3 regions of the Nocardioides ochotonae genome follow, and region 3 is predicted to be linked to each of the others. Evidence: predicted binding sites of a transcription regulator. Region 3 holds the regulator's gene; each other region holds the start of a gene.
The links. The regulator LexA, encoded in region 3, represses DNA repair genes until DNA is damaged. The targets are predictions, from matches to a motif close to TCGAACANNTGTTCGA.
Positions count from the first base shown of each region.

Region 1: HBO46_RS13405 (HNH endonuclease signature motif containing protein) is a predicted target of LexA. The motif match lies at 4,667-4,682, and genes of this name have one in related genera.
Region 2: HBO46_RS02965 (alpha-ketoglutarate-dependent dioxygenase AlkB) is a predicted target of LexA. The motif match lies at 3,779-3,794, and genes of this name have one in related genera.

Region 1 is NZ_CP061769.1:2,757,402-2,767,737, forward strand. Features, by position in the region: gene HBO46_RS13380 (acyl-CoA dehydrogenase family protein) at 1-1,051, shown strand, start outside; gene HBO46_RS13385 (VOC family protein) at 1,086-2,003, shown strand; gene HBO46_RS13390 (hypothetical protein) at 2,032-2,310, shown strand; gene HBO46_RS13395 (nuclear transport factor 2 family protein) at 2,307-2,861, shown strand; gene HBO46_RS13400 (hypothetical protein) at 2,926-3,279, opposite strand; gene HBO46_RS13405 (HNH endonuclease signature motif containing protein) at 3,365-4,627, opposite strand; tRNA gene HBO46_RS13410 (tRNA-Ile) at 5,010-5,083, shown strand; gene HBO46_RS13415 (hypothetical protein) at 5,196-5,444, shown strand; gene HBO46_RS13420 (tocopherol cyclase family protein) at 5,473-6,555, opposite strand; gene HBO46_RS13425 (DUF72 domain-containing protein) at 6,606-7,421, shown strand; gene HBO46_RS13430 (hypothetical protein) at 7,446-7,880, opposite strand; tRNA gene HBO46_RS13435 (tRNA-Asn) at 8,165-8,237, opposite strand; gene HBO46_RS13440 (hypothetical protein) at 8,325-8,855, opposite strand; gene dnaG (DNA primase) at 8,852-10,336, opposite strand, start outside.
Region 2 is NZ_CP061769.1:603,979-614,314, forward strand. Features, by position in the region: gene HBO46_RS02940 (xanthine dehydrogenase family protein molybdopterin-binding subunit) at 1-156, shown strand, start outside; gene HBO46_RS02945 (FAD binding domain-containing protein) at 153-1,007, shown strand; gene HBO46_RS02950 (SRPBCC family protein) at 1,012-1,776, shown strand; gene HBO46_RS02955 (LapA family protein) at 1,788-2,165, opposite strand; gene HBO46_RS02960 (aldo/keto reductase) at 2,214-3,089, opposite strand; gene HBO46_RS02965 (alpha-ketoglutarate-dependent dioxygenase AlkB) at 3,139-3,756, opposite strand; gene HBO46_RS02970 (ABC transporter ATP-binding protein) at 3,861-4,628, shown strand; gene HBO46_RS02975 (ABC transporter permease) at 4,625-7,180, shown strand; gene HBO46_RS02980 (GntR family transcriptional regulator) at 7,248-7,967, shown strand; gene HBO46_RS02985 (hypothetical protein) at 7,978-8,325, opposite strand; gene HBO46_RS02990 (hypothetical protein) at 8,420-8,764, shown strand; gene HBO46_RS02995 (hypothetical protein) at 8,766-9,509, shown strand; gene HBO46_RS03000 (hypothetical protein) at 9,506-9,826, shown strand; gene HBO46_RS03005 (copper homeostasis protein CutC) at 9,836-10,336, shown strand, end outside.
Region 3 is NZ_CP061769.1:3,631,108-3,641,443, forward strand. Features, by position in the region: gene HBO46_RS17445 (hypothetical protein) at 1-1,079, shown strand, start outside; gene HBO46_RS17450 (very short patch repair endonuclease) at 1,176-1,595, opposite strand; gene HBO46_RS17455 (vitamin B12-dependent ribonucleotide reductase) at 1,927-4,767, opposite strand; gene nrdR (transcriptional regulator NrdR) at 4,945-5,421, opposite strand; gene HBO46_RS17465 (hypothetical protein) at 5,791-6,174, shown strand; gene HBO46_RS17470 (LysM peptidoglycan-binding domain-containing protein) at 6,316-6,663, opposite strand; gene lexA (transcriptional repressor LexA) at 7,036-7,758, shown strand; gene HBO46_RS17480 (ATP-dependent DNA helicase) at 7,895-9,889, opposite strand; gene HBO46_RS17485 (SGNH/GDSL hydrolase family protein) at 9,933-10,336, opposite strand, start outside.

The sequences.
Region 1 (10,336 bases), 870 kb from region 3:
GCTCCAGCCGAAGGAGTACGGCGGCCAGGAGACCCACCTGGCCGAGTTCGCCGAGACCGTGATGGAGACCGCCAAGATCTTCGGCTCCGCGGGCTGGGTCCAGGGCATCGTCGGCGTCCACCCCTGGCAACTCGCCTTCGCCGACCCGCGGGTGCAGGAGGAGGTGTGGGGCGAGGACCAGGACACCTGGCTCGCCTCGCCGTACCAGCCCAACGGCGTCCTGGTCCCCGAGGGCGAGGACGGCTTCCGCTTCTCGGGTCGCTGGCAGTTCTCCTCCGGCACCGACCACTGCCAGTGGATCTTCCTCGGCGGCCTGCTCGCCGGCGCGGACGGCACCCCGCTCAGCCCGCCGAAGATGATGCACGTGATCCTGCCGCGCAGCGACTACGAGATCGTCCCGGACTCCTGGAACATGGTGGGTCTGCGCGGCACCGGCTCGAAGGACATCATCGTCCGCGACGCCTACGTGCCGGCGTACCGCGTCATGGACTGCGACAAGGTCATCGACGGCTCGGCGGTCCGCGAGGCGGGCCGTGACGAGACGCTCTACAAGATGCCCTGGTCGTGCACGTTCCCCGCCGGCATCACCTCCGCGATCATCGGCATCGCCGAGGGCGCGCTCGAGACGGCGCTGGGCTACCAGCGCAACCGCATCAACGCGCACGGCACGGTGGTCAAGGAGGACCCCTACACCCTGTCCGCGCTGGGTGAGGCGGCCGCCGACATCCACGCCGCGCGGGCCGAGATCCTCGGCAACATCAACCGGCTCTGGGACATCGTCGACTCCGGTCGCGAGGTGCCCTTCGAGACCCGCGCCCTCGGCCGACTCAGCCAGGTGCGGGCGGCGCACCGCGCCGTCGACGCCGTCGACCGGATCTTCGCCCGCTCCGGCGGCAGCGCCATGCGGATGGACCAGCCGCTCCAGCGCTTCTGGCGCGACGCCCACGCGGGTCTCAACCACGCCATCAACATCCCGGGCCCGACGTACCACGCCAACGCGCTGACGCACATGGGCCTGGAGCCGCAGGGCGCCCTGCGCGCCCTGATCTGACCCGCCACCCCATCGATTCAGAAGGAGACACCAGATGACCGAGATCCGAGAGATCCGTGCCCTGGGGTACGTGACCGTGTCCTCGACCGACATGGAGCGCTGGCGGGAGTTCGCCTTCGACGTGCTGAGCTTCGGCGAGGGCAGCGGCCCCGACCCGGACGCGCTGTACCTGCGGATGGACGAGCGCGCCGCCCGCATCGTGGTGCGCCCCGGCGACACCGATGGCGTGCGGACCGTGGGCTGGGAGGTCCGCGACCACCTCGCCCTCGCGCGGGTGGAGAAGACGCTCGCCGACGCCGGCTACGCGCCGAAGCGCCTGAGCGCGGAGGAGGCCGACGAGCGGCGCGTCGAGGAGGTCCTCGCCTTCACCGACCCCTCCGGCCTGCAGGTCGAGATCTTCTTCGGCCCCGTGCTCGACCACTCGCCGCTGGTCACGCGCCACGGCAGCCGCTTCGTCACCTCCGGGGTCGGCCTCGGGCACGTCGTGCTGCCGACCACCGACATCGAGGCGTCGCAGAAGCTCTACCTCGACACCCTCGGCTTCCTGCCGCGCGGTGCGATGAAGCTCGAGACCCCGCCCGGTGTCCCGACCCAGCGGATCCGCTTCATCGGCGTCAACCAGCGCCACCACAGCCTCGCGCTGTGCCCGGCGCCGGCGATGAAGGACCCCGCCCTGATCCACATCATGGTCGAGGTCGACTCCCTCGACGACGTGGGCCGGGCACTGGACCGCTCGAACAAGGCCGGCTACTCGCTGTCGTCCACGCTCGGCCGACACACCAACGACAAGATGATCTCCTTCTACGTCCGCGCCCCCGGCGGCTGGGACGTGGAGTACGGCTGCGAGGGCATGCTCGTCGACGAGTCGCACTACACGGCCGAGGAGATCACCGCCGACAGCTACTGGGGCCACGACTGGTCGGGCTCCGAGCCGCTCGCGGCGTTCAGTTGAGCGCCGGCACCCGCCGAACGGAGGACCCGTGAAGCAGATCAGCTGCCACAGCTGCGGCAACCGCGTGCTGGTGGAGAAGTACAGCCCGATCCACACCAGCGTCCAGTGGTTGCAGGACGCGGGCGACTGCCCCGAGCTGCGCGAGAGCGCGACCGGTGCGGGCGGGACCGCCCTCGTCCCCACCTGCGCGAAGCTGCGGGCGTCCATCGTCGCCGCCGACCGGGCCGGCGAGCTCCCCGAGACGACGTACGCCGAGCCGGCGCCGCTGCCGCGGGACCTGCTCGACGCCGTCACACGCGGCGAGTGAGCGACAGCCTCGGTGCCGTCGACCCGGGTGGCCTCGCCGCCCGGGTCGACCGGCTGGACTCGACCGAGCAGATCCGGCAGCTCGCCTACCGCTACGCCCAGGCCCTCGACAGCCGGGACGTGACGGGGCTGGCGGCGCTGTTCGTGGAGGACGTCACGACCCACGACGGCCGGGTCGGCCGGGAGGCGCTGGCCGAGTGGTACGACCCGGTGCTGCGCCCCTACGGCATCACCTTCCACCTGGTGGCCAACCACGTCATCGAGTTCACCGACGCCGACCACGCCACCGGGACGGTCTACTGCCGCCCCGAGCACGAGGTCGACGGCGAGTGGATCGTGATGCCGATGCAGTACTGGGACCGCTACGAGCGCCGCGACGGACAGTGGTACTTCAAGTCCCGCAGCACGCACGTGTTCTACGCCGCCGACGTCGCGGCGAGCCCGCTCGCCGCACCAGGACGGTTCCACTTCCCCGGCAACCCGTTCATCAGCCGGGCGGACCTGCCGGAGCGGTGGCAGACGTGGCGGGACTTCTGGTCCCGCGACAGCTGATCAGGCTCCCCTCGCTCCGCACGTCAGTGGCCGGGTCGGTCCTCCGGGACCGGCCCGGCCACTGTCATGCCTGCGTCTCGCGCCACGACACGAACTGCCGCACGGCCAGGGCCGAGAGCTGCCACGCCAGGTAGCACGGCGTCCCGACCACGAAGCCGGGCCACACGTGGAACCACGCCGGCGCCGCGACGCCGTCCCCGATGGAGGCGATCAGGAAGATCCAGAGCACGACCGCGCCGAACCACGGGAGCGCCCAGGCCAGCGCCTCCTGCTTCCGGCTGAGCCGCTCACGGGCGTAGACCCGGGCCAGGAACGTGCTCGCCACCGCGACGTACGCCGCGCCGATGAGCGACAGCGGCCAGGCACCCAGCAGCGCGAGAATCAGCAGCCACAGCGCGCCGGAGACCAGGTTGCCCACGAGGACCGGACGGTCGAGGCGCGCACGAGGCGCTGTTTCCCCGACGGGAGGAAGATCGGTCACCGTCATAGGGTCATTGTCCCGTCTATGTCCGCCGGGCGAACCGGATGTCACCATTCGGCAATTGCTGGTGCAGATAACGCTCGTCGTGGATCAGATGATGATGGTGGCCGCAGAACAACATCGCGTTGTCGAGATCGGTCTTTCCACCCGCCGACCACGGCCGCACATGATGCGCCTCGCACCACGTCGCGGGAATCGTGCAGCCATGCGCCCGACATTCCCGGTCGCGGATAGCCAGGGCCTTTCTCTGACCCGGGCTGAACAGACGTGACGCGTGCCCGAGATCGAGCGGCACCGACCGAGTCCCCAGCACCGCGGGCACAAGCTTGGCCGTGCACGCGAGCCGTCGCGCCTCCCCGGCGGTGATCCGCGACCCGTCCGCGAGCGTGGCAGCGCCGAGGCCCTCGACCAGTGTCTTGAGGTCCATCGTGATCACGAGCGTGGTGGCATCCCCGCCGTGCAGCGGAAGGCGGTTCGGGTCGAGGGACTCCAACAAGGAGCAGAACGCCTCCCCCAGTCGCCGCTCGTACGGAACCCGGCGCCCATCGTCCGCCGCCTTGTCCTCGGCTGCTCGGCGCGGGTTGGTGAACGACTCCAACAACGTCGTCAGCCGCAACGCGACACTCTCGGGCACGCGTCCCTTGATGAGCGCCGTCCCGTCGCCGAGGCCCTGCACCTTCAACGTCGTACGCCGCCGCGCCGCCCGCTCGGCATCGCGCAACCGGCGCTCCTCGAGCTCATCGACCCACTGCGGCGCCACCACCTCCAGGATCCGCTCCCCCAGCCGCTGCAAGGCGCGCGGACCGAAGTCCACCGCCTGCTCCACCAGGCAGGCCTCGGCGCGGGCCAGCACGTCGGCCCACTCCTCCGCCGTCGCCTCCACCACCCGGCCGGCAATCCTGACCTCGTCGAGCGCCGCGACGATCACGTGCCCCTGGTCGACGCTCGCGTGCCCCTCGACCAGCGCCCGCCCCAGGACCTGCCAGCGGTGCTCGCACGCCACCCCGAGGCGCTGCGCCCGCCGGGCCGACCCGCCTGACACCTGCGAGCGCTGCGCCACCCACGACGCCACGTCACGGAACCCATCGGCATCGGCCACGTCGTCCGCGCATGCCATCACCCGTGCCTCGAGCGCCTGCACCCGCGAGCAGGCCCGCGCGAGCAGCAACAGGGCTTCCCGCTTGTCGGTCAACGACAGAAACGTCGGATCCAGCTTCGCGAGCTCATCGAGACCGACACCCAGGCGCTCGGCACCGGCGACGAAGGGATGGACCGGATCGGTCATCGACGCCTCCCGAGAAGTCGGATCTACACCTAGAGGCAATCGTACATGTGTTCGACTAGGCGGTCATGGTCAATATCGAGGAACTTGCGCCAGCAATCCGGGGTCTGGCAACTCCTGTCGAGTTCCGCGGTCCATCCGTTCCTTCCCCTGAGCGGGCGAGAAGCCGTTTCGACCAACGAGGTCGATCAACATCGGAAACGTTTGCATCCCGGTCGGGCAGCTCGATCGGCTGTCCAGATCCCTCACTCTCGACCACCCACCAGCATCAGACGCACGCCGCCATCGGACACCATCAGCCCGCCGTCCACACGACCGGTAGGGTCACCTCTGCCCAGCGTCGCGGCGATGGGAGCGGATGCCCTCAGCCGTCAGCAGGGCGCCCGGGGCGGTAGCTCAGTCGGTTAGAGCAGAGGACTCATAATCCTTGGGTCGTGGGTTCGAGCCCCACCCGCCCTACGAGCACGCAAGCGGCGCCGCACTTCCTCGGCGCCCGGCGCGGCCTAGACCGGCGCGCGTCGTACCCTCCGCGAGCGCGGCGAAACCATCCGATTGGGTTACGTTCGCGCCGATGAAAACCTCACCGATCATCGGCGGCCCGCTGGACGGGGCGGAGGCGCAGCTCCCCGTCGGGGGCGCGGTGCCGAGCGAGCACCAGATGCTCCTGAGTCGCGTCGGTGATACCTGGCACGCGTATCTCCTCGTGCCCCGGCCGGACTCCGACGAGCGGGTCCTCAGCCACCTCGGCGAGGTCGAGGAGCTGCCCCGGCTGCGCGACGAGATCGCCCACGCCAACTCCAACGTCGCCGCCACCGGCTGACCCTCCAAGGCCGCCGCAGAACCGCTCGCTAGTCCCGGACCTCCGGGGCCGCGTCGGTGTCACCCGGGGACCCGCCGCGACGCAACACCTCCGCACGCGCCCGCGCGATGCCACCGTGCTCCAGCGCGGCCAGCAGTGACTCCCCCGCCCAGACCGTGCGTCCGCGGTGGCGTACGACCACCCGCATCCGCCCCGCGAGGTGCTCGATGGCGCCGGGCACGTTGCGCCGCTCGGCGGGCAGCGGCACCGGCAGCACGTGCGCGCGCCCGAGGTCGCCGCGGCCATCGATGTCGACGCTCCAACGGGCGCTGCGGCCGCGCAGCGACCAGTGCTCGTCGGACACCGCGGCCCGCACCGGGGAGACGACCGGGTCGCCCAGGCGCAGCACCCGGCCGTCGGGCAGCCGGACGACCACCGCGGTCACCGTGGTCCGCAGCGGCCCGGCGCTGACCTCGCCGCCGGCGAAGGCCACGCAGACGCCGTCCTCGGCGAAGCCCTGCGCCTGTCCCCACCACCACGAGTCCGGGAACCCGCCCCGCCCCCAGTTCTTCTCGCCGTACGCCGTCCAGCCGTCGAGGTCCCAGGTCTGCTCCCCGAGCACCGCGGTGCCGTGGACGCGCCCACCGAGCAGCCACGGGTGCCAGTACTGGTTGAGCGCCGGGACCGCCTGGAAGACGCTCGACCCGCCGAACGAGCGCCGCGGCCACGACACCGCATCCACCAGACGGGCATCCACGCGCGCGTCGGGACCCAGATCGACCTGCAGCGCGTCGACCGTGCCGTGGAACGCCTCCCCGGCGCGCGCACCGAGCCCGTCGGGCTGGGCCGCCGCGTCGGGGTGGACGCGCGTGCGCAGGAAACCGCCCGGGTGGGCCGCCAGCCCGAGGGTGGCCCAGTGTCCGTCAGCGGCCCGGTTGACGCCGTTGAGCGCGATCAGGACCCGTCCGGTGCGCGGGTCGGTGAACCGCCAGAAGTAGCCCTCCATCGCGACCCCGTGGGCCCGCAGCGGGTCGCCCCACGGCAGGTCGGCCCCGCTGCCGCGGTAGCGCGCCAGCAGCCGTCGCGCGGCCCGGGCGGGCAGCGGGCTCACAGCCAGGTCGGGGTCGGGCATGCCCGCACCATGCCCGTCTCGACCGCTCCTCATGCGGTTACCGTCCCGCCATGGGACGGATCCGGGTCGGCATCTCAGGGTGGACCTACGCCGGGTGGCGCGGTGACTTCTATCCGAAGGGCCTGCCGCAGCGTCTCGAGCTCGCCCACGCGGCCAGTCGGCTGAGCTCGGTGGAGATCAACGGCTCCTTCTACTCCCTCCAGCGCCCCACGTCGTACGCCGCGTGGCGCGAGCAGACCCCCGACGACTTCGAGTTCGCGGTCAAGGGCGGCCGGTTCATCACCCACATGAAGAAGCTGCGCGACGTCGAGGTCCCGCTGGCGAACTTCTTCGCCTCCGGCGTGCTCGGCCTCGGCCCCCAGCTCGGCCCGGTGCTGTGGCAGCTCCCCGCCACGCTGCCCTTCGACGCCGAGCGCCTCGACCACTTCTTCACCCTGCTGCCCCGCACCACGGAGGAGGCCGCTGTCCTAGCGCGCCAGCACGACGCGAAGGTCCCCGAGGACCGCGCCCTCACCGTCGCCGAGGACGTCCGCCCGATCCGGCACGTGCTGGAGTTCCGCAGCGAGTCGTTCTGCACCGAGGAGTCCTTCGAGCTGATGCGCCGCCACGACATCGGCTGCGTCGTCGCCGACACCGCCGGCCGCTTCCCCAAGGCCGAGGTGGTCACCAGCGACGTCGTCTACGTGCGCCTGCACGGCGACACCGAGCTCTACACCAGCGGCTACTCCCCCGAGGCGCTCGAGGGCTGGGCGGCACGCTGCCGCGAGTGGGCGCGCGAGCAGGACGTCTACGTCTACTTCGACAACGACGCCAAGGGCTTCGCCCCGCACGATGCCGTCGCGCTCAGCGCGCTGCTCGGACTCTGACCGCAGGGACTCTCGACTCGAGAGTCAGAAGTCCGGACTCGACGGTCGTCGGTCGCGGGAGCGCCGCATGTGGACCGTCACCAGGCAAGACCCGGCGAGCAGGATCACCGCGACAGCGACGAAGGGCCACGGGCTCCACCGGTCCGCGCAGCTCGTCGCGCCGTCCGCGAGGGCCTCGCACACTGTTCCCGGCCCCGAACGGTTGATCCAGGCGAGGTAGAGGGGCGCTGCCGACAGGCCGCCCACGAGGGCGATGGCCGAGTGAGTGCTCAGAGGCTTCCAGAGCGCGCCGACCACTGCGAGCGCAATCGCCACCGGAAGCAAGAAGATGCCGATCGTCAGGAGGCCGGCGACGCCGAACCCCAGAAGTGCACCAGTCGCTGCCCACCAGGCATACGCCCAGACGGGAGGACGCCGACGGGCGTTCTGCACAGGAGCAGCGGTCGGGGCCTGAGTCATGGGGTAACCGTCGATCTCTCGGGTGGAAGTGAACCTTCCACCCTTCATCGGGAGCGTCAATCCCGAGCTCGCCAAGCGCATCGCGGCCCCATGAAGGTCGCCCGCCTCCCCGGGGACCGGTCGGCCCCTGTGCCGAGCCCGCATATCCGACGAGCAGGACTTCTCGGCCGGGAACCCGCGACGCAGGCGTGGGAGCTGCCCAGGCGCAGACCCGCGTCGCGCCTCCCCTCGACACATGACAAGAGGCCCTGAACTGCGTTTCCGCAGTTCAGGGCCTCTCTCTGCTCCCCCGGTTGGACTCGAACCAACAACCCTCCGGTTAACAGCCGAATGCTCTGCCAGTTGAGCTACAGGGGATCGGTGCAGCGCGGGAAACACTAGCAACTGCGGGGCCGGGTGCGAAATTCGGGGCCCGGGGACGGGCCGCCCGCAGCCGGCAGGCGCTCAGCCGGGCTCGATCTCGGCTCGTGCCTGGGCCAGCGCGGCGTCGGCCACCCGGCGTACGGCGGGCTCCTCGGGGTCGATCCCGGCGTCGTAGTGCACCAGCCAGGTGATCTCCGGGTCCCCCGACGGCGCACGGCGGGCCACGACGCGCAGGCCTCGGTCGCCGCGCACGACGACGTGCACCTGGAAGACGATGCTCGCGGTCACCCGCTCGCGCACGAGCTCCAGCAGCCGCCCCGGCTGCTCCAGCGCCAACGCGTGCACCGGGCGCACCTGGCCCCAGGGACCGAGCTCGGTCACGCGCAGCACGCCGGCCTCGCTGTCCCAGTCGGCCGCCTCGATCCGCTCCCACGGCAGTCGTACGACGGGGCCCGCGGTGGCCGGGACGTACAGCGCGTCGCGGGTGCCGGCGACCGGCCCCCGCCCCGAGGTGGCCACGGCGAGGACGCGCTCCCCCGGGCCGACCGCGACGTCCGCGCCGCCGGGCACGCCGCCGCGCCGGCCCACGAGGGCTGCCAGCCGGGCGATCATGCGGCCCCGATGATCCGGTCGCGCAGCGCGCGCCGGTGCTGCTCGAGGGCGGCGAGCTCGCCGAACATCTTGTTGTACTCGGTCGGGTGCTCGACCGGGTTGGTGCGCTGCAGGCGCGACTTGACCTCGGCGATGCGGCGCAGCGCGGTCAGCTCGAGCAGCCGGTTGACGTGCAGCGCGACGTAGGCGGCGTCCGGGTCCTTCGCGGTGAGCAGCGGCTCGACGGCGAGCGCGCTGATCGCGGAGGAGACGTCGGGCTCGGTGGCGGCGTCGCGCAGCCGCGCGGCCCAGCCGGTGTCGCCGGACCCGGCGGCCGGGCCACCCTGGGCGGCCACCACCGCCCACACCCCGCGATAGGTCGGGTGGGTGAAGTCCTCGGGACCGACCTCGGAGGTGGTGCGCCCGATCGCCATCGGGTGCTGCACGACGAGCTTGAGGGTCTCGCGCTCGAGGCCGAACCGCGGGTCGCGCAGGTCGGGCAGCCGGCGTCGCGGCGGAGCGGCGGGCGCCTCGGCGGCCGCGGACCGGACCGGCTGCCGGCGCTGGCCCGGCAGGTCCGCGGGCCGCTTGGCCGCGCGCTGCACCTCGCCGCGCGCCTGGTCGGGGTCCACGCCGATCATCTGGGCCAGCTCACGGGCGAACGCGTCGACCTTGGAGCGGTCGCGGACGCTCGAGACCAGCCGGGCGCCCTCGCGCAGCGCGTCGATGCGCCCGTCGGCGCGGTCCAGGTCGTACTTGCTGACGATGTTGCTCAGCACGAAGCGGTACAGCGGGGTCCGCTTGGCGACCAGCTCGCGCACCGCCTCGTCGCCCTTCTGCAGGCGCAAGTCACACGGGTCGAGGCCGTCGGGCTCGACCGCGACGTAGGTCTGGGAGACGAAGTTCTGATCGCCCTGGAAGGCCCGCAGCGCGGCCTTCTGACCGGCGGCGTCGCCGTCGAAGGTGAAGATGACCTCGCCGCGGAACTCCTCGTGGTCGTGCAGGAAGCGGCGCAGCACCTTGGCGTGGTCGTCGCCGAAGGCGGTGCCGCAGGTGGCGACCGCGGTGCCGACGCCGGCGAGGTGGCAGGCCATCACGTCGGTGTAGCCCTCCACCACCACCGCCTGGGTGGTGCGGGCGATCTCCTTGCGGGCCAGGTCGAGGCCGTAGAGCACGTGGCTCTTCTTGTAGATCGGCGTCTCGGAGGTGTTGAGGTACTTGGCGTCGATGCGGTCGTCGTCGAAGATCCGGCGCGCGCCGAACCCGATGGTCTCCCCGCTGGCCTCCCGGATCGGCCACAGCAGCCGGCCGCGGAAGCGGTCGTACGGCGAGCGCCCGCGCGCGACCAGGCCACCGACGACCAGCTCCTCCTCGCTGAACCCGCGGGCGCGCAGGTGGCGGAAGAGGTCCTCGCCGCCGCGCGGGGCGAAGCCGACGCCGAAGGTCTCGGCGGCCGCCTGGTCGAAGCCGCGGTCGGAGAGGAACTGGCGCGCGACCCGGGC
Region 2 (10,336 bases), 1.2 Mb from region 3:
GACATCGCGATGCCGTGCACCCCCGAGCGCGTGTGGCGCGCGATCCAGGGGACCGACAAGGGGGGCAGCACCACCGGTGCCGCCGCTCCGCACTTCGACGCCTCGACCGGCATGGAGGGCACCGTGGACCGCACGACCGGAGGGACCGACGCATGATCCCCGCACAGTTCGACTACCTGGCCCCGACCACCGTCGAGGAGGCCGTCGCCGCGCTCGCCGAGCACGGTGACGAGGCGAAGGTGCTGGCCGGCGGCCAGTCGCTGCTCCCGGTGCTGCGGATGCGGCTCAACGCCCCCGAGGTGGTGATCGACCTGCGCAGGATCACCGCGCTGCGCGGGATCCGCGAGGACGGCGACGACCTCGTCGTCGGCGCGATGACCCCGCACTCGGTGGTCGCCTCCGACCCGCTCATGGCCCGGCACGCGGCGCTGGTCCCGGCCGCGATCGAGCACCTCGCCGACGCACAGGTCCGTCACCGCGGCACCTTCGGCGGGGCGCTGGCGCACGCGGACCCGGCCGGTGACCTGGGTGCCCCGGTGCTCGCCCTCGGGGCCACCTTCGTGGCCGTCGGGCCGACCGGACGGCGCACGATCCCGGCCGACGACTTCTTCGTCGACCTCTTCGAGACCGCGCTGGCCGAGGACGAGATCCTCACCGAGGTGCGGATCCCGCGTCGTACCGGCTGGGGCGCGCACTACGAGAAGTTCGTGCGCGTGGCCCACCAGTGGCCGATCGTCGCGGTCGCCGCGACCGTCCGCGCCGAGGGCGGCACCATCGCCGAGGCCCGGGTCGGGCTGACCAACATGGGCAGCACCCCGCTGCGCGCCCGCGCGGTGGAGGAGGCGCTGGTCGGTCAGCCCGCCACCGAGGAGGCGGTACGCCGCGCCGCGGAGCGAGCGGCCGACGGGGCGAACCCGCCCTCGGACCTCAACGGCGACGCCGACTACCGGCGCCACCTCGCCACGGTGCTCACCCGGCGAGCCGTCCTGAGCGCGGCGGGGGCCTGAGGCCGTGGAGCTGACCCACCGCTTCACCGTCCACACCTCCGTCGAGGAGACCTGGAGCCACTTCAACGACATCGCCTCCGTGGCCGAGTGCTTCCCGGGCGCCACGATCTCCTCGGCGGAGGGAGACGGCTTCGCGGGCTCGGTGAAGGTCAAGCTCGGGCCGATCGCGCTGGTCTACAACGGGTCCGGCAGGTTCGTGGAGAAGGACGAGGCGGCGCACCGGTTCGTCGTCGAGGCCAAGGGCAAGGACAAGCGGGGCAACGGCACCGCCGGTGCCACCGTCTCGGTGTCCATGCGCGCGTCGGGCGACGCCGGCGACGCCACCGACGTGGAGGTCCTCACCGACCTCGCGATCACCGGCAAGCCGGCGCAGTTCGGGCGGGGGGTCATGCAGGACGTCTCCGACAAGCTGCTCGGGCAGTTCGTGGCGTGCCTGGAGCAGCGGCTCACCGGACCGGCGGAGGCTGCGGCGGATGCGCAGGCGCAGGAGTCGTCGGCGGAGGCGTCCCCGTCCCCGTCCCCGGAGCCGGCCGCCGCGGTGCCACCGGCCACGCCTCGGGAGACTGCCCCGGACCGGGCGGTCGCCCCAGCGCCCGCGACCCCGCGGGCATCGACCCCCGAGCCCGCCACGGGCCCGATCGACGACGGCGCGCTCGACCTGGGCGCCGCGGTCGTGCCCGCACTCGTGAAGGCCTACGGCAAGCAGGTCGCCGCGGCCCTCGTCGTACTCCTCGTGCTGCGCTGGCTGCTGGGTCGCCGCCGGTCCTGATCGGCGAGAGGTCAGCGGCGTTCGCGCTTGACCCGGCGGCGCACCTGGAGCATCCGCAGGGAGGCGGCCACGATCACGATCACCATGCCGGTCACGGCGGCGGCGAGCAGGGACACCGCGAGCGGCGCGCGGCCCTCCCAGCCGAGGAACGCCACCTGCACGTCCTGGGTGTTCTGCACGATGAAGATCAGCAGCAGGATCAGCAGTGCCGCGATCGCGATCAGCGCCACCCAGACCCCGCTGGTCCGGGAGCCGCGCAGTGGGTCCGCGGCGGGCGCCGTGGACTTCGAGGACCGCTTGCCGGGCTTCGCTTCCGGCGGCGTGGTCGGCTGGCTGGTCGGGGGCGCCGGCTGCTGCTCGGGGGCCGGGGTGTTGCTGGACTCGGTCATACCCTGCAGGTTCCCCGCGGAGGGGTGGAGGAATCCCGTGCGGAGTGCTCAGGCGAGGGCGGCCAGCTGCTGCTGCTCCTCGGGGGTCAGCTCGATGCCGGCCGCGGCCACGTTGGACTCCAGGTGTGCGACCCGCGAGGTGCCCGGGATCGGCAGCATCACCGGCGAGCGGTGCAGGAGCCAGGCGAGCGCCAGCTGCGCGGGCGTGGCGCCCCGCTCGCGTGCCGCCGCGGCGAGCGGGCTGTCCTCGGCGGAGAGCCGACCGGTCGCCAGCGGGAACCACGGGATGAACGCGATGCCCTGCTCGGTGCAGTGGTCCAGCAGCGCCTCGGCGTCGCGGTGGGCGAGGTTGTAGAGGTTCTGCACCGACACGATGGGCGCCACCCGGCGCGCGGCCTCGAGCTCCTCGACGCCGACCTCGGAGAGGCCGAGGTGGCGCACCTTGCCCTCCTCCTGCAGCGCCCGGAGCTCGCCGACCTGGTCCTCGAGCGGGACGCTCGGGTCGATGCGGTGCAGCTGGAACAGGTCGATGCGGTCGGTCCCGAGACGGCGCAGGCTGGTCTCGCACTGCTGGCGCAGGTACTCCGGGCGCCCGCACGGCACCCACACGTCGGGCCCGGTGCGCAGCAGCCCGGCCTTGGTCGCCACCACCACGTCGTCGCGGTACGGCGCCAGCGCCTCGCGGATGATCTCCTCGGAGTAGAACGGCCCGTAGGAGTCGGCGGTGTCGATGAAGGTCACGCCCAGCTCGACGGCCCGGCGTACGACGCGGACCGCCTCGTCGTGGTCGCGCGGCGGCCCCCAGACCCCGGGGCCGGTGAGCTGCATCGCGCCGTACCCGAGACGGACGACCGGCAGGTCGCCGCCGAGCGCGAAGGTGCCCGAGGCGGTGGCGGGCGAGGACGAGGAGGTCGTGGTGCTCATGGGCCCCAGCCAACCGGACCACGCAAGCCCGGCCAGGTCTGGGCCGGGCTCAGAAGACGTTGTGCGGGCGGTACTGCACCGAGATCCGCGGGCCGGCGTGGGCGACCTTGGGTACGGCGTGCTCCCAGGTGCGCTGGCAGCTGCCGCCCATCACGAGCAGGTCGCCGTGGCCCATCTCCACCGACAGCGAGCCGCCGCCACCGCCGCGCGGTCGCAGCGCGAGGCGGCGGGGGTCGCCGAGCGACACGATGGCGACCATCGTGTCGGTGGTCCGGCCACGCCCGATGTTGTCGCCGTGCCAGGCCACGCTGTCGCGCCCGTCGCGGTAGTAGCAGCACCCGGCGGTCCGGAACGGCTCGCCCAGCTCGGGGCGGTAGTGCGCGCTGAGGGCGGCGCGGGCCTCGACGAGCACCGGGTGGGGAAGCGGGTCGTCGGCCAGATAGGTGTGCAGCAGGCGGGGCACCGCCACCACCCGGTCGTACATCTGGCGCTCCTCGGCTCGCCAGGGCACGTCGCGCACGAGGGTCTCGAAGACCTCGTCGGCGGCCGGCACCCAGGAGCGGAGCACGTCGATCCAGGCGCCGCGACCCAGCAGGCGGCGCTCGATGCCGTCGAAGGAGCCCACCCCGGCCGGGGGTGCCCCGAAGAGCGTTCCCTGGAAGTCCATGTCTCCACCATAGGTCACGCTCTCGAACGGATGTTCGACGTTGGGCCCGGCGTGGCGGGAGAAAGGGGCTGGCGCGCCGGCGCCGGACGCGGAATGGTTTCGCCATGAGCCATACCGCGACCCCGCCGTCGGGGCAGCCGGAGCATGCCGAGCGGCCCCCAGCGGCGCGGGTGCGCCACCTGACCAAGACGTACGGCGAGGGCCAGGCCCTCGTGCGGGCCCTCGACGACGTGAGCCTCGACATCGAGGCCGGCCGGTTCACGGCGGTGATGGGGCCGAGCGGGTCCGGGAAGTCCACGCTCATGCACTGCTGCGCGGCCCTCGACCGGCCCGACTCCGGCAGCGTGCTCATCGGGGAGGAGGACCTGACCCAGCTGCGCGACAAGGCGCTCACCCGGCTTCGCCGCGACTCGATCGGGTTCGTCTTCCAGTCCTTCAACCTGGTTCCGACCCTGGACGCCCGGGAGAACATCGTGCTGCCGCTGGCCATCGCCGGGCGTCGCCCGGACGCCGAGTGGTTCGACCACGTCATCGACACCGTCGGGCTGCGCGACCGGCTCAGCCACCGCCCCAACGAGCTGTCCGGAGGCCAGCAGCAGCGCGTCGCGGTCGCCCGGGCGCTGGTCAGCCGTCCGCGGATCGTGTTCGCCGATGAGCCGACCGGCAACCTCGACTCGCGCTCGGGTGCGGAGATCCTCCAGCTGCTGCGCCAGAGCGCGGACGAGGGCCAGACGATCGTGATGGTGACCCACGACCCGATCGCCGCGGCGTACACCGACCGCGTGGTGTTCCTCGCCGACGGCCGGGTGGTCGAGGAGCTGCGGCAGCCGACCCGCGAGTCGGTCCTCGAGGTGCTGGCCGGGTCGGCGTGATCCGCGCGGCGCTGCGCAGCCTGCTCGCCCGCAAGGTGCGGCTGCTCATGAGCACGTTCGCGATCGTGCTGGGCGTGGCCTTCGTCGCGGGGACCCTGATGTTCTCCGACATGCTCAACCGCAGCTTCACCGCGCTCTTCGACGCCACCGTCGGCGACGTGGTCGTCGAGCCGGAGGGCGCACAGACCGCCGACGGCTTCCTGTCCACCAACACGGTGCCGGCCGACGTGGTCGAGCGGCTGGCCGCGCTGCCCGGCGCCGCCCGCGCCGACGGTCAGGTCGAGGCCGACGGCGTGTACGTCGTGGACACCGACGGCAAGCTCGTGGGCGGGTTCGGCCCGCCCGGGCTGGGCGGCAGCTGGAACGACGCGCCCGCGGCCGGCGGGCTCGAGGGGCTGGCCATCCTCGAGGGCGAGGAGCCCCGCGGGGACGACGAGGTGGTGCTCGACGAGCAGACGGCCGAGAAATCCGGCTACGACCTCGGCGACCGGGTGGAGATCACCACCGGCGGCGACACCAGCACCCTGGACCCGGTGCTGGTCGGCATCGCCGGGTTCCCCGAGGGCGGCTCGCTCAGCGGCGCCACCCTCGCGCTCTTCGACACCCGCACCGCCCAGCAGCTCTTCCTCGACGGCCAGGACGCCTACACCGAGGTCTGGGTGACCGCGCGCGACGGGGTCTCCCAGCAGGAGCTCGCCGACCAGGCGGCCGAGGTGCTGCCCGCCGGGATCCACGCGGTGACCGGTGAGGACGCCGCCGACGAGGCCGCGAGCGACCTGCTGGAGGCGGTCTCGTTCCTGACCACCTTCCTGCTCATCTTCGCGGGCATCGCGCTGGTGGTCGGCTCGTTCCTGATCGTCAACACCTTCTCGATCCTGGTCGCGCAGCGCAGCCGCGAGCTGGCCCTGCTGCGCGCGCTGGGCGCCTCGCGCGGGCAGGTGGTGCGCTCGGTGCTGCTCGAGGCACTGATCCTGGGTGTCGTCGGGGCGACCCTCGGCCTGGGGCTGGGGGTGCTCCTCGCGCGTGGGATCGCCGCGGTCGTGGGCCGCTTCGGGCTCGACCTCAGCGGCCAGGACCTGGTGCTGGCCCCGCGCACCGTGCTCGCGGCGTACGCCGTCGGGATCGTGGTGACGGTGGTCGCGGCGTACTTCCCCGCACGGCGCACCGGCCGGATCGCGCCGGTCCAGGCGCTGCGCGACGACGTGGCGCTCCCGGAGACCTCGCTGCGGCGCCGCTTCGGGTTCGGGCTGGCGCTGGTCGCCGTCGGGGCGCTCGCGATGCTGGCGGGCCTCGGCTTCCTCGACGCCCTCGTCGACGTCCCGCGGGACGGGTGGGTGCTGGGTGCGGGCGTGCTCGCCGTGCTGCTCGGCGTGAGTGCCGCCAGCCCGGTGCTCGGGCGGCCGCTGCTGGACCTGGCCCGCGCGGTCCTGGCCCGGGTCTTCGGCTTCGTCGGGCTGCTGTCGGGTCAGAACGCGCTGCGCAACCCGCGGCGTACGACGGCGACCGCCTCGGCGCTGATGATCGGGCTCACCCTGGCCTGCACGATGGCGATCATCGGCGACTCGGCCAAGGCGAGCGTCGACCGCGCCATCGAGGAGAGCTTCGTCGGGGACTTCGTGGTCAGCAGCCTCTTCGGGGCGCCGTTCTCACCCGACGTGGCCGCGGAGATGCGCACCGTGCCCGGGGTGCAGCGGGTGGTCCGCGAGCGCTTCGGGGCCGGGCTGCGCGACGGCTCGCAGGTCGCGCTGGCGGCGACCGACCGCGGCGAGATCGACTCCTTGGAGCTGGTGGTGGCCCGCGGCGAGCTGACGCTTCGCGACGGGTCGATCCTGGTGCAGGAGTCCTGGGCCGACGACCAGGGCGTCGACGTCGGCGACGAGCTGGACCTGCAGGTGCCCACCGGGGACGTCACCTGGCGGGTGGCCGGGACCTTCGAGGACAACCCGGTCGTCTTCGCGCCGGTCCTGACCAGCGTCGAGGACCTGGTCGCGGCTGGCTTCCAGGACCGCGACAACGCGTTGATCGTCTTCGGTGCGCCCGGGACCGACGTCGGGGTCCTCCAGCAGCGCCTGGACGACGTGGTCGCCGACCAGCCCGCGGTGACCGTCAAGGACCAGGCCGCGTTCGCCGCCGAGCAGCGCGAGCCGATCGACAACCTGGTGCTGACGATCTTCGCCCTGCTCGGGCTGGCGCTGGTGATCGCGGTGCTGGGCATCGTCAACACCCTCGCCCTGTCGGTCATCGAGCGGACCCGGGAGATCGGGCTGCTGCGCGCCATCGGGCTGTCCCGCGCCCAGCTGCGCCGGATGGTGACCTTGGAGTCGGTGGTGATCTCGCTGCTCGGGGCGGTGCTCGGCGTGGTGCTGGGAGTGGTCTTCGGGGTGGCGTTGATGCGGGCGCTGCGCGACGAGGGCCTGGAGGTGATCAGCGTGCCGGTCGGGCAGCTCGCGGTGTTCCTGGCGCTGGCCATCGTGGTCGGGGTGCTCGCCGCCGTGCTGCCGGCGCGCCGGGCCGCCCGCCTGGACGTGCTCACCGCGATCGCGACCGATTGAGGGATTTCGTATATGAAATCACTCAATCGGGTGACGGCCGCCGCGAGCGGACCCTAATGTCGGACCCGTGGAGCTCACCGTGCAGACCGATGGACGCAGCCTCAAGCACGTGCAGGTGCGTGAGTATGTGAGGTCCCTCGTCGCGGGCGCCGAGCCGGGCACCCCCGCCCCCTCCGAGCGCGAGCTCGTGCATCTCTTCGGGGTGGCGCGGATGACCGTGCGCCAGGCGATGGACGCACTCGTGGTCGAGGGACTGCTGGAGCGGGTCCCCGGACGCGGCACCTTCGTGGCCCGCCCGCGCCGCGCCGCCAGCCAGATCCTCGGCTACACCGAGGAGATGACGCGCCGTGGCCTGCAGCCGGAGTCGCAGACCCTCCTCGCCCGGCGCGAGCAGGCCGGCCCGGGAGTCGCCCGCGCGCTCGCGATCACCGAGGGCGACGCCGTGCTCCACTGGCGCCGGCTGCGGCGCGCCGACGGCGGCCCGATGTGCATCGAGGATGCCTACCTCAACGAGGTCCTGCTGCCCGGCTTCCTGCAGTCCGGCATGCCCACGAGCCTGTACGACGCGCTCGGCGCGCGTGGCCTGCGCCCGACCTGGGCCGAGGACGCCGTGACCGCGGACCTCGCCAGCGCGGACGAGGCGGCGCTGCTCGAGATCGCCGAGGGCGCCGCCGTGCTCCGGCACTCGCGTCGCGCGCTCGTCGGCGAGACGGTCGTGGAGGTCTCGCGCACCGTGCACCGCGCGGACCGCTACACCCTCTACGTGCAGCTGGGCCAGGACGACTGAGCCCGGCGGCTCACCCGAGCTGACCGAGCGCGGCGACCGGCTCCCCGGTCTCCTCGCAGACCCACAGCGGGTCCGGCCCGCCGAGGTCGGGCTGGATGTACAGCGCGTGCTGCGGCACGTCGTCGCCGCACTCGAGGCAGACCGGCCAGCGCCCCTCGGTCTCCAGGAGCGCGTCCTGGACGTCCTGGGCAACCAGCCCCGCGACGTACACCTGGCCCTCGGGCCACTGCTCGGCCCACCAGGTGCGGGCGGAGACGGCGTCCTCGAGGGCACTCACCGCTCCGGGGGTCGCGCGCTGTCGTGCCTGGAGATCGGCGAGCACCCGGGCCCTGGCATCGAAGAGCACTGCGTTGTCCACACCCCCATTGTGCGACCGTTTCAAGGGCGGGCGCGCCCGGGCAGCCCTTGAGGGTCGGCCGCACGCGGCGGCCGCGGGGTCGAGGAGGCGCGACATGGCGGCTGGGGACGTGTTCGTGGAACGGTGGCTGGACCTGAGACGGCTGCCGGAGGTGATGGACGACGCCGCCGGCCAGGCAGCGGCGATCGTCGAGCATGCGGTGACCTGGGTGGCGCGCCGCGACGGCTTCGAGCCGAGCCCGGTCTGCCTGCTGCGCCCGCTGGCCGAGGCGATGGACCAGGTGGCGCTCGCCTTCGAGGAGCTCGGCCGACGCTACGCCGAGCAGTGGCGCGAGGTCCGTGACGCGGTGGTCCTCAGCACCGCCGAGCTGGAGCGTGCCGACCGGGCCGCGGCGCAGGACGCCGCCCGCGTGCACGCCCAGCTGCCCGGGACGGCCTGAGATGGCGGTCCCGGCGCTGGTCGACATCAGCCTGCCCCCGCCCGCCCTCGGCACCCGCGAGATCGCGCACGACCCCACCTTCACCGCCTGGGACACCACCTACTCGGAGCTGCGCGACGTGGTCAACCTCGGCATCGACGCGCTCAACAAGGCCGGCGCCGGGCTGCGCCGCCTGCCCGAGGAGAGCCTCGAGGAGCTGATCGTGCGCCCGCTGTCCGGCGACTACGCGGCGATCCGGCAGAACGCCCACGCGTGCGGCGACGTCCGCGCGGCCCTGCACGTGTGGGCCGACAACCTGATCCGGCTCTCGGTCGGGGTCGACCCGGCATGGGGCGGCCAGGCGGCCGCGGCGTACGTCGTGGAGGTCAACCTGCTCGGCCTGGCCGGGCGGGCGGTGGCCGAGCTGGTCGGCGCCGGGGCCGGGGTGCTGGAGACGGTGGCGGGCTTCGTCGAGCGGCTCGCGGTGGAGGTCGAGCGGCTGCTGGTGGACCTCGGTCAGGCGCTGTTCCGGCTGGTGGCCAAGATCAGCGCCAAGGTCGGCGGGCCGCTGGGCTGGGCGGCGTTCGCCACCGAGCTGGCGACACGCGGCCTCGCCGCGGTCACCGACATCATCGACGACGTCCGTCTCGTGGTGGACCTCATCGAGACCCTGCTCGACCTGCGCGCGAGCGTCACGGCCTGGGTGAGCGAGCAGCGCGAGCGGCTCGCCCTGTTCGCCGAGCTGCCGGCGCTGATGACGCGATGAGCGGCTCGGCGCAGGAGGCGGTGGACCGGGTCCTCGCCCGCGGCGCGCTCCTCCACGACCGGGCCCGCGCCCTCGACCGGGCGGGCCACGGGGACCCGGTGGTCCGGGCGGCGCTGCGCAGCGCGCTGCACGAGGCGACCGGGCCCGAGGCCCCGCTGGTGCCGCGCACGGTGGGGGAGCGGGTGCGGCGCGGCACCCTGACCTGGGACCGGGTGTGGCAGGAGCCGCAGGAGGTCGGCCCGGAGGCGGTGCTGGTGGTGCGACGCGCGCTCGCCGCGCTGGCGCGCTCCGCGCGGGAGCAGGGCCTGGGGTCCTAGCATCGGTCCATGACGACCGTGCCGCCGCTGCTCGAGGTGACGGTGCTGCACGAGCGCGACGTGCCCGGCGCGGTCGGCGGGGGCGCCGACCGGCTGCACCTGGTCAGCCACGCCGGGGCCCCGGAGGACGGGCCGACCTCGCCGGAGCCGGCCACGGTGTCGGGGGTCTGCCGCGCCAGCGAGGTGCCGGTCTTCGTGCTGCTCCGCCTCAACTCCTCCTGGACCACCACCGGGGGCGAGCTCACCCGGTTGGCCGGCCTCGCGCACGACTACCTCGGCGCCGGGGCGGCCGGGGTGTCCTTCGGCTTCCTCGACGTCGACCTGGGCATCGACACCGGGGTGTGCGCCGAGCTCGCCCGGATGCTGCGCGGGGTGCCGTGGACCTTCCACCGCGGCTTCGACGCCGCGCTGGAGCCCCAGCGGGCCTGGCGCGACGTCGCCGGGCTGCCCGGGGTGGTCGGCGTGCGCTCGGCCGGATCGCTGCGCGGCATGGACTCCGGCATCGATGAG
Region 3 (10,336 bases):
GCAGCGGCGAATGTCGAATCGTCAGTCGCACCGGGGACCGGACCATGCACGTGACTCTCACCATGGTGTGCACCGGCAACACCGGATACCTCAACATCGGAGCCACCGCGACCCGCCCAGTGGACGAGTACTCAGTGCGCGGACATGCAAGCGCACGGTTCGAGATCAGGCCGCGAGTGCCCGGCGTGCAGTCCCTCGCCGTTGTAGGACCAACGCACGTCGAAGCAGGACAAACGGTCCAGTTCACGGCCGACATCGAAGGCTGGGACTTGCCCTCCTACAACTGGGCGAGCGAACGAGGGTGGCAACTGACTAACCTTTCCAACAAGACGGTGACGCTTGTCGCCCCCTGGAACCTGTCGAAGCCAGAGTCCGACGTGCTGATCCTCACGGTGTTCGACTCCGCAGACGGGGTGTACAAGACGGTTCGGTTCCCCTACACGGTCGGACCGCGCATCACAGATCCTCCCGGTGAGGACACGGGAGGCGACGAGGGCGACGACGGGTATGAGGACGGCGACGAAGCACACGACACCGCGCTCACCTTCGCAACCACCGGCACCTACCCGACGACCATGACGATTTCGCTCAGGGACCGCTACCTCGGTCGCCCGCTCGGAGGGAAGACCGTCAACCTGGAAAAGCGGAACAACGCGGGCAAGTACGTCACCGTGAAAAAGATCCTCCTTCCGTCAACGGGGACGGCGAAGTTCACGATGCCAGTAACCACAGCCTCAACGTTCCGGGTCGTCTTCCACGGGGACCGTGCCTACAACGCCTCGTACTCAACGACCAAGCGAGTCACGGTCTACACCAAGATGAAGGCGACCAAGGTCAAGAAGAACCTGAAGGTCACACTCCGCACCGGGGTATCAGCCCTCGCACGACAGCCCGTGATCCTTCAGAGGAAGCCGGTCGGTACCGGGCGCTGGCTAACGGTGAAGAACTACAAGACGAACGCCGCCGGTGTCGTCAACATGAAGCCCCCCGCCGCGAAGAAGAAGAAGATCGACTACCGGTGGGTCTACACCGGCTCCGACAACTACCGGAACTCCGTCAGTAACACCTTGAGGTTCTGACACAGCGGCGTTGAACTAGAAACCCATCTCGATGCGCCGGAGATCATCACCTTCAAGGAACTGCGCGCAGGAACCCGAGTGGTTAACTGAAGAAGGCTAGTCCGGGTCGTTCGACGATGTCGGCTGCCGATGATGGGCCGCGCGAACCTCGGCGAATATACGGTCTGCGACGGCGACCGGATCCTCGTGCTCCCAGACGCGAATGATGCGCCAGCCCTCCTGTCTGAGTAGGCGATCGGTCTCCTGGTCGCGCGCACGGTTACGGCCGATCTTCTGGGACCAGTACGTCGCGTTAGACCGGGCCACGGTTCCATGCGCAGGGCAACCGTGCCAATAGCAGCCATCGACGAACACGGCTATGCGAGCGCGCCGGAACACAATGTCGGCGCGCCGATTCAACGTCGGCGACGGTTTCGCATCCACCAGGTAGCGGAGCCCGCGGGCATGGATGAGTCGACGGACCGCCATCTCAGGCTTGGTGTCGCGACGGCGGTTGGCCTGCATGACCGCACGCACCGCGTTACTCGACGCCCAAGAGTCGCCTCTCGCTGCCATGCAGCCATCATGCCCCGCAGCCTGTGACGCTGTAACGCTGCCCGTTTGATTGGGAACGGGTGAGCGACCCGGGACAGCACCAGCGATGCGGTACCCAAGTGTGCCATCAACGAGGAGGCCTGTCCCGATCATTCGGCGCGCGACCAGAACGGCGAGGCCCCGAGACTCCTCCGGAAGGAGTCTCGGGGCCTCTCACACATCTATGCAGGTCAGCGCGTTGTGTGCACGTGTCCGAACATCTGTCGCAGCATCTGTCGTCGCGCGCGCATCATGCTGGCGCCCTACAGACGACTCAGCTGCAGCCGGAGGTGCTGCCGCAGCCCTCGCACACGTGGCAGGAGCCGGCGGGGCGCATCTTGGTGCCGCAGGTGAAGCAGAGCGGCGAGTCGACCGCGGAGCCGGTGATCTTCTCCAGGAGCTCGGCCGAGGTGTGGGCGTCCGCGGGGGCGGGCTTGGCGACCGGGACGACCGGGGTCGTCGCGGCGGGCGCATCCTCGATGAGCTCAGCGGCGGCGCCGGTCTCCTCGACCGACTCGTACGAGCCGGTCTCGAGGTGGCGCTGACGCTCGTCGGCGGAGTAGATGCCCAGCGCAGCGCGCTGCTCGAAGGGCAGGTAGTCCAAGGCCAGGCGACGGAAGATGTAGTCCATGATCGACTGCGACATCCGCACGTCCGGGTCGTCGGTGAGGCCCGCGGGCTCGAAGCGCAGGTTGGTGAACTTCGAGACGTAGGTCTCCAGCGGGACGCCGTACTGCAGGCCGATCGAGACCGCGATCGAGAACGCGTCCATCACGCCGGACAGGGTCGAGCCCTGCTTGCCGAGCTTGAGGAAGACCTCGCCGAGCTCGCCGTCGTCGTGGGCACCCGAGGTCATGTAGCCCTCGGCACCACCGACGGTGAACGACGTGGTGCGCGAGACACGCGACTTGGGCAGGCGCTTACGGGTCGGGGCGTAGACGACCTTCTCGACGACCTTGGTCTCGACCTCGGCCGGCTTGGCCTCGGTGCCCTTGTTGTCACCCTTGCCACCGGAGAGCGGCTGGCCGACCTTGCAGTTGTCGCGGTAGATCGCGGTGGCCTTGAGGCCGAGCTTCCAGGACTGCATGTAGACGTCCTCGATCTCCTCCACGGTCGCCGTCTCCGGCAGGTTGACCGTCTTGGAGATCGCGCCCGACAGGAACGGCTGGGCCGCCGCCATCATCCGCACGTGGCCCATGGCCTTGAGGGAACGGGCGCCCATCGCGCAGTCGAAGACCTCGTAGTGCTCGGTCTTGAGACCCGGGGCGTCGATGACGTGGCCGTGCTCGGCGATGTACTCGACGATCGCCTCGATCTGCTCGGGCTGGTAGCCGAGCTTCTTCAGCGCGCGGGGCACCGTCTGGTTGACGATCTGCATCGAGCCGCCGCCGACGAGCTTCTTGAACTTGACCAGCGAGAAGTCCGGCTCGATGCCGGTGGTGTCGCAGTCCATCATGAAGCCGATGGTGCCGGTCGGGGCGAGCACCGAGGCCTGCGCGTTGCGGAAGCCGTTGGTCTCCCCGAGCGCGATGACGTCGGCCCAGGCCTGGGTGGCGAGCTTGTGGACCTGCTCGTCGGCGACGTGCAGCGGGCGCACGGTGTCGTTGGCCGCCTGGTGCTTGCGCATGACCCGCTTGTGGGCGTCGGCGTTGCGTGCGTAGCCGGCGTACGGGCCGACGATCGCGGCGAGCTCGGCGGAGCGCTTGTAGGAGGTGCCGGTCATCAGCGAGGTGATGGTCGCGGCCATCGCCCGGCCGCCGTCGGAGTCGTAGCCCAGACCCATCGCCATCAGCAGCGCGCCGAGGTTGGCGTAGCCGATGCCGAGCTGGCGGTAGTCGCGGGTGGTCTCGCCGATCGACTCGGTCGGGAAGTCCGCGAAGCAGATGGAGATGTCCATCGCGGTGATGATGAACTCCACGGCCTTCGCGAAGAGCTCGCCGTCGAAGGTGTCGTCGTCCTTGAGGAACTTCAGCAGGTTCAGCGAGGCGAGGTTGCACGAGGAGTTGTCGAGCGACATGTACTCCGAGCACGGGTTGGACGCGGTGATCCGGCCGGTCTCGGGGTTGGTGTGCCAGTCGTTGATCGTGTCGTCGTACTGCAGACCCGGGTCGGCGCACTCCCAGGCGGCCTTGGAGATCTTGCGGAACAGCTCACGGGCGTCGACGCGCTCGATGATCTCGCCGGTGGTGCGCGAGCGCAGACCGAAGTCGGTGCCCTCCTCCACGGCGCGCATGAACTCATCCGAGACACGGACGGAGTTGTTGGCGTTCTGGTACTGGACCGAGGTGATGTCCTTGCCACCGAGGTCCATGTCGAAGCCGGCGTCGCGCAGCGCGCGGATCTTGTCCTCCTCGCGCGCCTTGGTCTCGACGAACTCCTCGATGTCGGGGTGGTCCACGTCGAGCACGACCATCTTGGCGGCGCGACGGGTGGCGCCACCGGACTTGATCGTGCCGGCGGAGGCGTCGGCACCGCGCATGAAGGAGACCGGACCGGAGGCGGTGCCACCGGAGGAGCGCAGCAGCTCCTTGGAGGAGCGGATGCGGGAGATGTTGAGGCCGGCGCCGGAGCCGCCCTTGAAGATGAACCCCTCCTCCTTGTACCAGTTCAGGATCGAGTCCATGGAGTCGTCGACCGAGAGGATGAAGCAGGCCGAGACCTGCTGGGGCGACTCGGTGCCGACGTTGAACCAGACGGGGCTGTTGAAGGAGAAGTACTGGTGCACGAGCAGCCAGGTGAGCTCGTGCTCGAAGACCTCGGCGTCCGCCGCGCTGGCGAAGTAGCCGTTCTCGAGGCCGGCCTTGGTGTAGGTGTGCACCACCCGGTCGATGAGCTGCTTGAGACCGTTCTCGCGGGACTCGGTGCCGACGGCACCACGGAAGTACTTGGTGGTCACGATGGTGGAGGCGTTGACCGACCAGAAGTCGGGGAACTCCACGTCGCGCTGCTCGAAGACGGTCTCACCGGTGCGCCAGTTCGTCTGGACGACGTCACGACGCTCCCAGTTGATCTCGTCGTAGGGGTGCACGCCTTCGGTGCTGAACACCCGCTCGACCTTCAGGCCCTTCTTCGCGGCCTTGCGCCCCCTGGTTGCGCTGGTGACCGTCTCCGTCATGCCCGTCTCCTCTGATGCGTCGTGGCTCGTGGTGCGTGGTGTGGTGCTCATGCTGGTGGTGGTGCTCCGGTCCGTGCTCTCACTGTCGATGGTCTCTCCGAGCACCGACAGTGGTGCGGGAAGTTCGTGGAAGGCCCGGCGCGCAGCTTCCCCACTACGCGCCGGGCTGCTCGTGGGTCAGCCCGGCGTGGGTGCGGGGTGACCGGGGCTCCGCTCGGCGCGGAGCGTGGCGATCTCGGCGGCGAAGTCGTCCGCCGACTCGAAGGCGCGGTAGACACTGGCGAAGCGCAGGTAGGCGACCTCGTCGAGCTCGCGCAGCGGGCCGAGGATCGCCAGGCCGACCTCGTGGGCCGGGATCTCCGCCTGCCCGGCGAGACGCAGTGCGTCCTCGACGGCTTGGCCGAGGCAGGCGAGCTGGTCCTCGCTCACCGGGCGGCCCTTGCAGGCCTTGCGGACGCCGGACACCGCCTTGTCCCGCGTGAACGGCTCGCTGGCACCGGAGCGCTTGAGCACCATCAGCTGCATGAGCTCGACGGTGGAGAAGCGCTTGGCGCAGGAGCCGCAGGTGCGGCGACGCCGGATGGAACCCCCGTCGTCGGCGACCCGGGAGTCGATCACCCGGGTGTCGGTGTTCCGGCAATAGGGACAGTGCATCCGGGGCTCCTCTCAGGCGCGCCACGACGGCCCGGGGCGAGGTGCCTCAGGGTGTGGATAACAGGGGTTCTTCTGTGTAGAACTCGCTCACATCTGTGAGTCTTCCACCGCTGGGCTGTGCACTAGATGTGGATAACTACAGCGCTGTAAGTACTAGATGTAGGGGTAACCGTACGCGTGCCACCGACCGTCTGCAAGCCCGCGACGCCCGTTTTCCCCTCCCGGTACGGACCGCTCCGTAACCGCAGGTCAGAGCCCTGTCGCACCGCACTCGGCACCGACGCCGCCGGGTCGGGGCTGGCAGGAAAGCCCCCGCGCGAACATGCGGGTCGCCGCGCGCCGAGGTCCGTCATCAGCGACAATGACGGCGTGGCAAGCAAGGGCAAGCGGGCAGGTTCGAGGCGGGGCACCAAGAAGGCGCCGACCTGGCGACCACGCCTGCTCGGCCTGGCCGGGTGCGTCACCCTGGCGGTGGTCGCCTGGGGCTATCTGGTCTACGCCGCGATCGACTTCGGCGCCAGCGCCCGCGGCGGCGACACCGAGGGCTGGTGGCTCCTGGCCCTCGCCTCGATGGGCGCCGTGGCGTGCCTGTTCGTCGCGCTCATGCTCATCGCCCGCCTACTGCGCGAGCTCGGCATCACCTCCGACCCGAACACGCCCGACTCCGCCCTCCCGGCGCCGCACCCCGCTCAACCGGAGCACACCGCCGCCCCACGGGCCACCGCCCCGGGCGGACGGCGCGCGGCGCGCTGAGCACCCAGCCCTGACCACCGGGCACCGGGGATCGGACGCCTCCGCACATGAAACAGGGGGCGGGACCTCATGGTCCCGCCCCCCGCTCTTCCCCTGCTCGCCGGTCGGGGTCGAGGCGACCGGCGATGTCTGGATGTGGCGTCAGCTGGTGGGCACCGCCAGGCGCTGACCGGCGATGAGCATCGGGGACTCGAGGGCGTTGAGCCGCTCGATGTGACGCATCGCCTCACGCACGTCGCCGTCGTCACTGATCTCCGAGGCGATCTCCCACAGGGTCTGGCCAGTGCCGACCGTGATGACCTCCGTGGGCTCCGCCTGACCCTTCTCCGCCGTGGCCATCGAGCCGCCGGCGAGGGCGAACCCCACGGCGAGCAGCACCGCGACGCAGAACCCGAAGATCACCGCGCGACCTCGGCGGGTGAGTCGCACCGACTGACCGCTCGTCGGGCGAGCGGGGGCGATCGCGATTGCGGGGTGCAGCGTGCTCATGATGGCTCCTGGGGAAGTGCCGGGAAGTGCAGGAAAGTGCGTCGGCCGCGGATCGCGGCGTCAGAGGATGTCTAACGCCCGCCACCGACAGTCCCGCCGGAACAGGACCAGATCAGCGGTTCGACCAGACGTTCGATCGAACATGTGTACGACGTTAGATCAGGTGTTCGAGGAACGCAAGCACCTGAGCGAACAAATGTTCGAGGCACCTCGAGGGTCGAGGTCCGCGACCGGCCCGCGACACGCCCTTCGAACAGATGTTTGAACTCTGGGGGTGGGAGTCGCTACGGTGGCCTCACGCCACCGACCCGGGGACGACTACCGGGCGAGCGGGCACCGACAACCCGGACCACGACCCGAGGGAAGGCACAGATGGCCAAGAAGAAGAGCGACGGGGTCGCTGAGCTCCCCGACGGTCCCGCCGACGCGACCGGGCTCACCCCGCGCCAGGTGCGGGTCCTGACCCACATCACCGACTGCATCGAGAAGCGCGGCTACCCGCCGAGCATGCGCGAGATCGGGCAGGCGGTCGGCCTGACCAGCTCCTCGAGCGTCGCGCACCAGCTGAAGGTCCTCGAGCAGAAGGGCTTCATCAAGCGCGACCCGCACCGCCCGCGCGCCCTCGAGGTGTTCCTGCCCGAGGTGATGGCCGCACGCAAGGCGATGTCCTCGGGCGAGGGATCCTCGATCGACGAGACCGGCATCGGCGACAGCGTGCCGGCCCCGTCGTACGTGCCCGTCGTGGGTCGGATCGCCGCGGGTGGGCCGATCCTGGCCGAGGAGCGGGTCGAGGACGTCTTCCCGCTGCCGCGCCAGCTGGTCGGCGACGGGCAGCTGTTCCTCCTCGAGGTCTCCGGCGACTCGATGATCGACGCCGCCGTCTGCAACGGCGACTACGTGGTGATCCGCCAGCAGCAGACCGCCAACAACGGCGACATGGTGGCCGCGCTCATCGACGGCGAGGCCACGGTGAAGACCTTCCAGCGCAAGGACGGCAAGGTCTGGCTGCTCCCCCACAACGACGCCTACGAGCCCATCGACGGCACCCACGCATCGATCCTGGGCAAGGTCACCGCGGTCCTGCGCCGGGTCTGATCCCGGCACGGATCGACGCAGCGCGGCTCTGACCGGGGCTGGCGCGGGGTGACACGCTCACCCCGCGCCAGCCCCGTCGCCGTTGCGAGGTCCTCGCTCGTCGCGCACGCGGCGCGATGCCGGCCGGCGGAGCGGCTCAGGCGGAGGGCTTGCCCGCGAGCCGGGCCAGCGCCTGGCGCACGATCCCCGGGTCGGTGGTCGTCCACATCGAGGGCAGGCTGGCCTTGAGGAAGCCGCCGTAGCGCGCGGTCGCCAGCCTCGGGTCGAGGACCGCGACCACGCCGCGGTCGGAGGTCGTGCGGATCAACCGACCGGCGCCCTGGGCCATCAGCAGCGCGGCATGGGTGGCGGCGACCTGCATGAACCCGTTGCCGCCGGCCTTGTCGGCCGCCTTCTGCCGCGCCGACATCAGCGGGTCGTCGGGGCGCGGGAACGGGATCCGGTCGATCAGCACCAGCTGGCAGGTCTCGCCGGGTACGTCGAGGCCCTGCCAGAGCGTCAGCGTGCCGAACAGGCAGGTGTGCGGGTCGGCGACGAACTGCTTGGCCAGCTCGGGCAGCTGGGCGTCGCCCTGCGCGAGCGTCGTCAGGTGCGGAAGCCGCTTGCGGACCTCCTCGGCCGCCGCCTCGGCCGCGCGGCGCGAGGAGAACAGGCCCAGCGCGCGCCCGTCGGCGGCGTCGATCAGCTCCACGATCTCGTCGAGCTGGGCCTTGACCAGCCCGTCGCGTCCCGGCGGCGGGAGGTGACGCGCGACGTAGAGGATGCCCTGCTGGCCGTAGTCGAACGGCGACCCGACGTCGAGGCCCCGCCAGGGCTGGCCCTCCCCCGGTGCGGCCGCGGTCGGCGAGCCGTCGATGATCCGCTCGGACGGCTTGAGCCCGACGCTGGTCGCGACCGAGCTGAAGTCGCCTCCGAGCATCAGGGTGGCCGAGGTGAACACGACGGTCTTCTCGTTGAGCAGCTTGTCGCGCATCTGGCCCCAGACCTGCAGCGGCGCCACACACAGCCGCGGGGGCATCCGCTCGGAGCCCTCGGTCATCCACAGGACGTCGGAGTCGAGCTCCGCGGCCATCCGCTCCGCGGTCGTGAAGACCTCCTGGAGCGTGCCGCGGGCCTGGGTGCGGCCGGCGTCGGCCTCCCCGTCGCGGTCCTTGTCCTTGGGGAACGCCGAGATCGCGGCGCGGGCGCTGTCACGGACCAGCACGAGCGCGTCCCCGAGGTCGACCGGGAGCTGCTCGAGGCGCCCCGGGCGGGCCTCGCCCATCGCGGCGCGCAGTGCGTCGGCGGCGTCGGAGAGGTCGTCGGCCTCGCTGCCGTCGACGTAGCGCTGGGCGCGCCGGGCGGCCCGCTCCACCTCGGCGGCCCACAGCTCGTCGGTGGCGGCCTGGGTGACCCGCTGGGTCAGCTCGTGGGCCTCGTCGATCACCACGACGTTGTAGTCGGGGATCATCGGGACGCCCTCGACCGCGTCGATCGCCAGCAGCGAGTGGTTGGTGATGATCAGGTGGGACTTCTGGGCCTTCTCCTTGGCCAGCTCGGCGAAGCACTCCTGACCGAAGGGGCACTTGGCGGCGCCGAGGCACTCGCGGTGGCTGACGCTGACCTGGCGCCACTCCTTGTCGGTGTGGCGCGGGGCGTTGTCGCGCTCGCCGCTGCCGCCGTCCTCGGCCTCCTTGTCGGCCCAGGCGCGCAGTTCGAGCACCTTGGCGCCCATGGAGCCCTCGGGCAGCTGCACCAGCGCACCCTGGTCGTCCGGCACGCCCTCACGGACCCGGTGGAGACAGGCGTAGTTGGAGCGGCCCTTCAGCACGGCGTACGACGTGTCGACGCCCGGCTGCCCCTTCAGCGCGGTGGTCAGGCGGGGGATGTCGCGCTCGACGAGCTGGTGCTGCAGCGCCAGCGTCGCGGTGGCGACGACGACCCGCTCGCGGTGCAGCAGGCTGGGCACGAGGTAGGCCAGCGACTTGCCGGTGCCGGTGCCGGCCTGGACGAGCAGGTGCTGCTCGTCCTCCATCGCCCGACCGACCGCCTCGGCCATCTGCACCTGTCCGGCGCGCTCGCTGCCGCCGAGCGCACGCACGGCCGTCGCGAGGACGTCGCGGACGGAGGTCTGCTCGACAGTGGAGGACACCGGAGAACCCTAACCGCGGCCACCGACGGCGCCGACGGCGTCCTCACAACCGTGTGAGCACCGCCGCGACCTGCTCGCCGAACGCCGTGTGCCCCTCGGGCGTGAGGTGCAGCCCGTCGGGAAGGTAGGGCAGCGCGAGCCCGGCCGTCGAGACGTACGTCGCGCCGTGCCGGGCGGCCAGCCGGGCCAGCAGCGCGTCCACGAGCCCGGCCTGCTCGGCACGTGTCGGGGCGGGCGGCGGGCCGACCACCACGAGCGGGCGCGCGCCGACCGCCTCGGTCAGGCGCCTGAACCCGGCGACGATCTCGACGTCGCCCTGGTCGTGGTCGTTGAGGCCGCCCTCGACCACGACGACCTCCGCACCCGGGTGCGCGCGCAGCGCAGCCGCGGCGCGGGTCGCGAAGGAGACGTCCCCGCACCCGCTCGCCTCCCGGCTGAAGCCGGAGC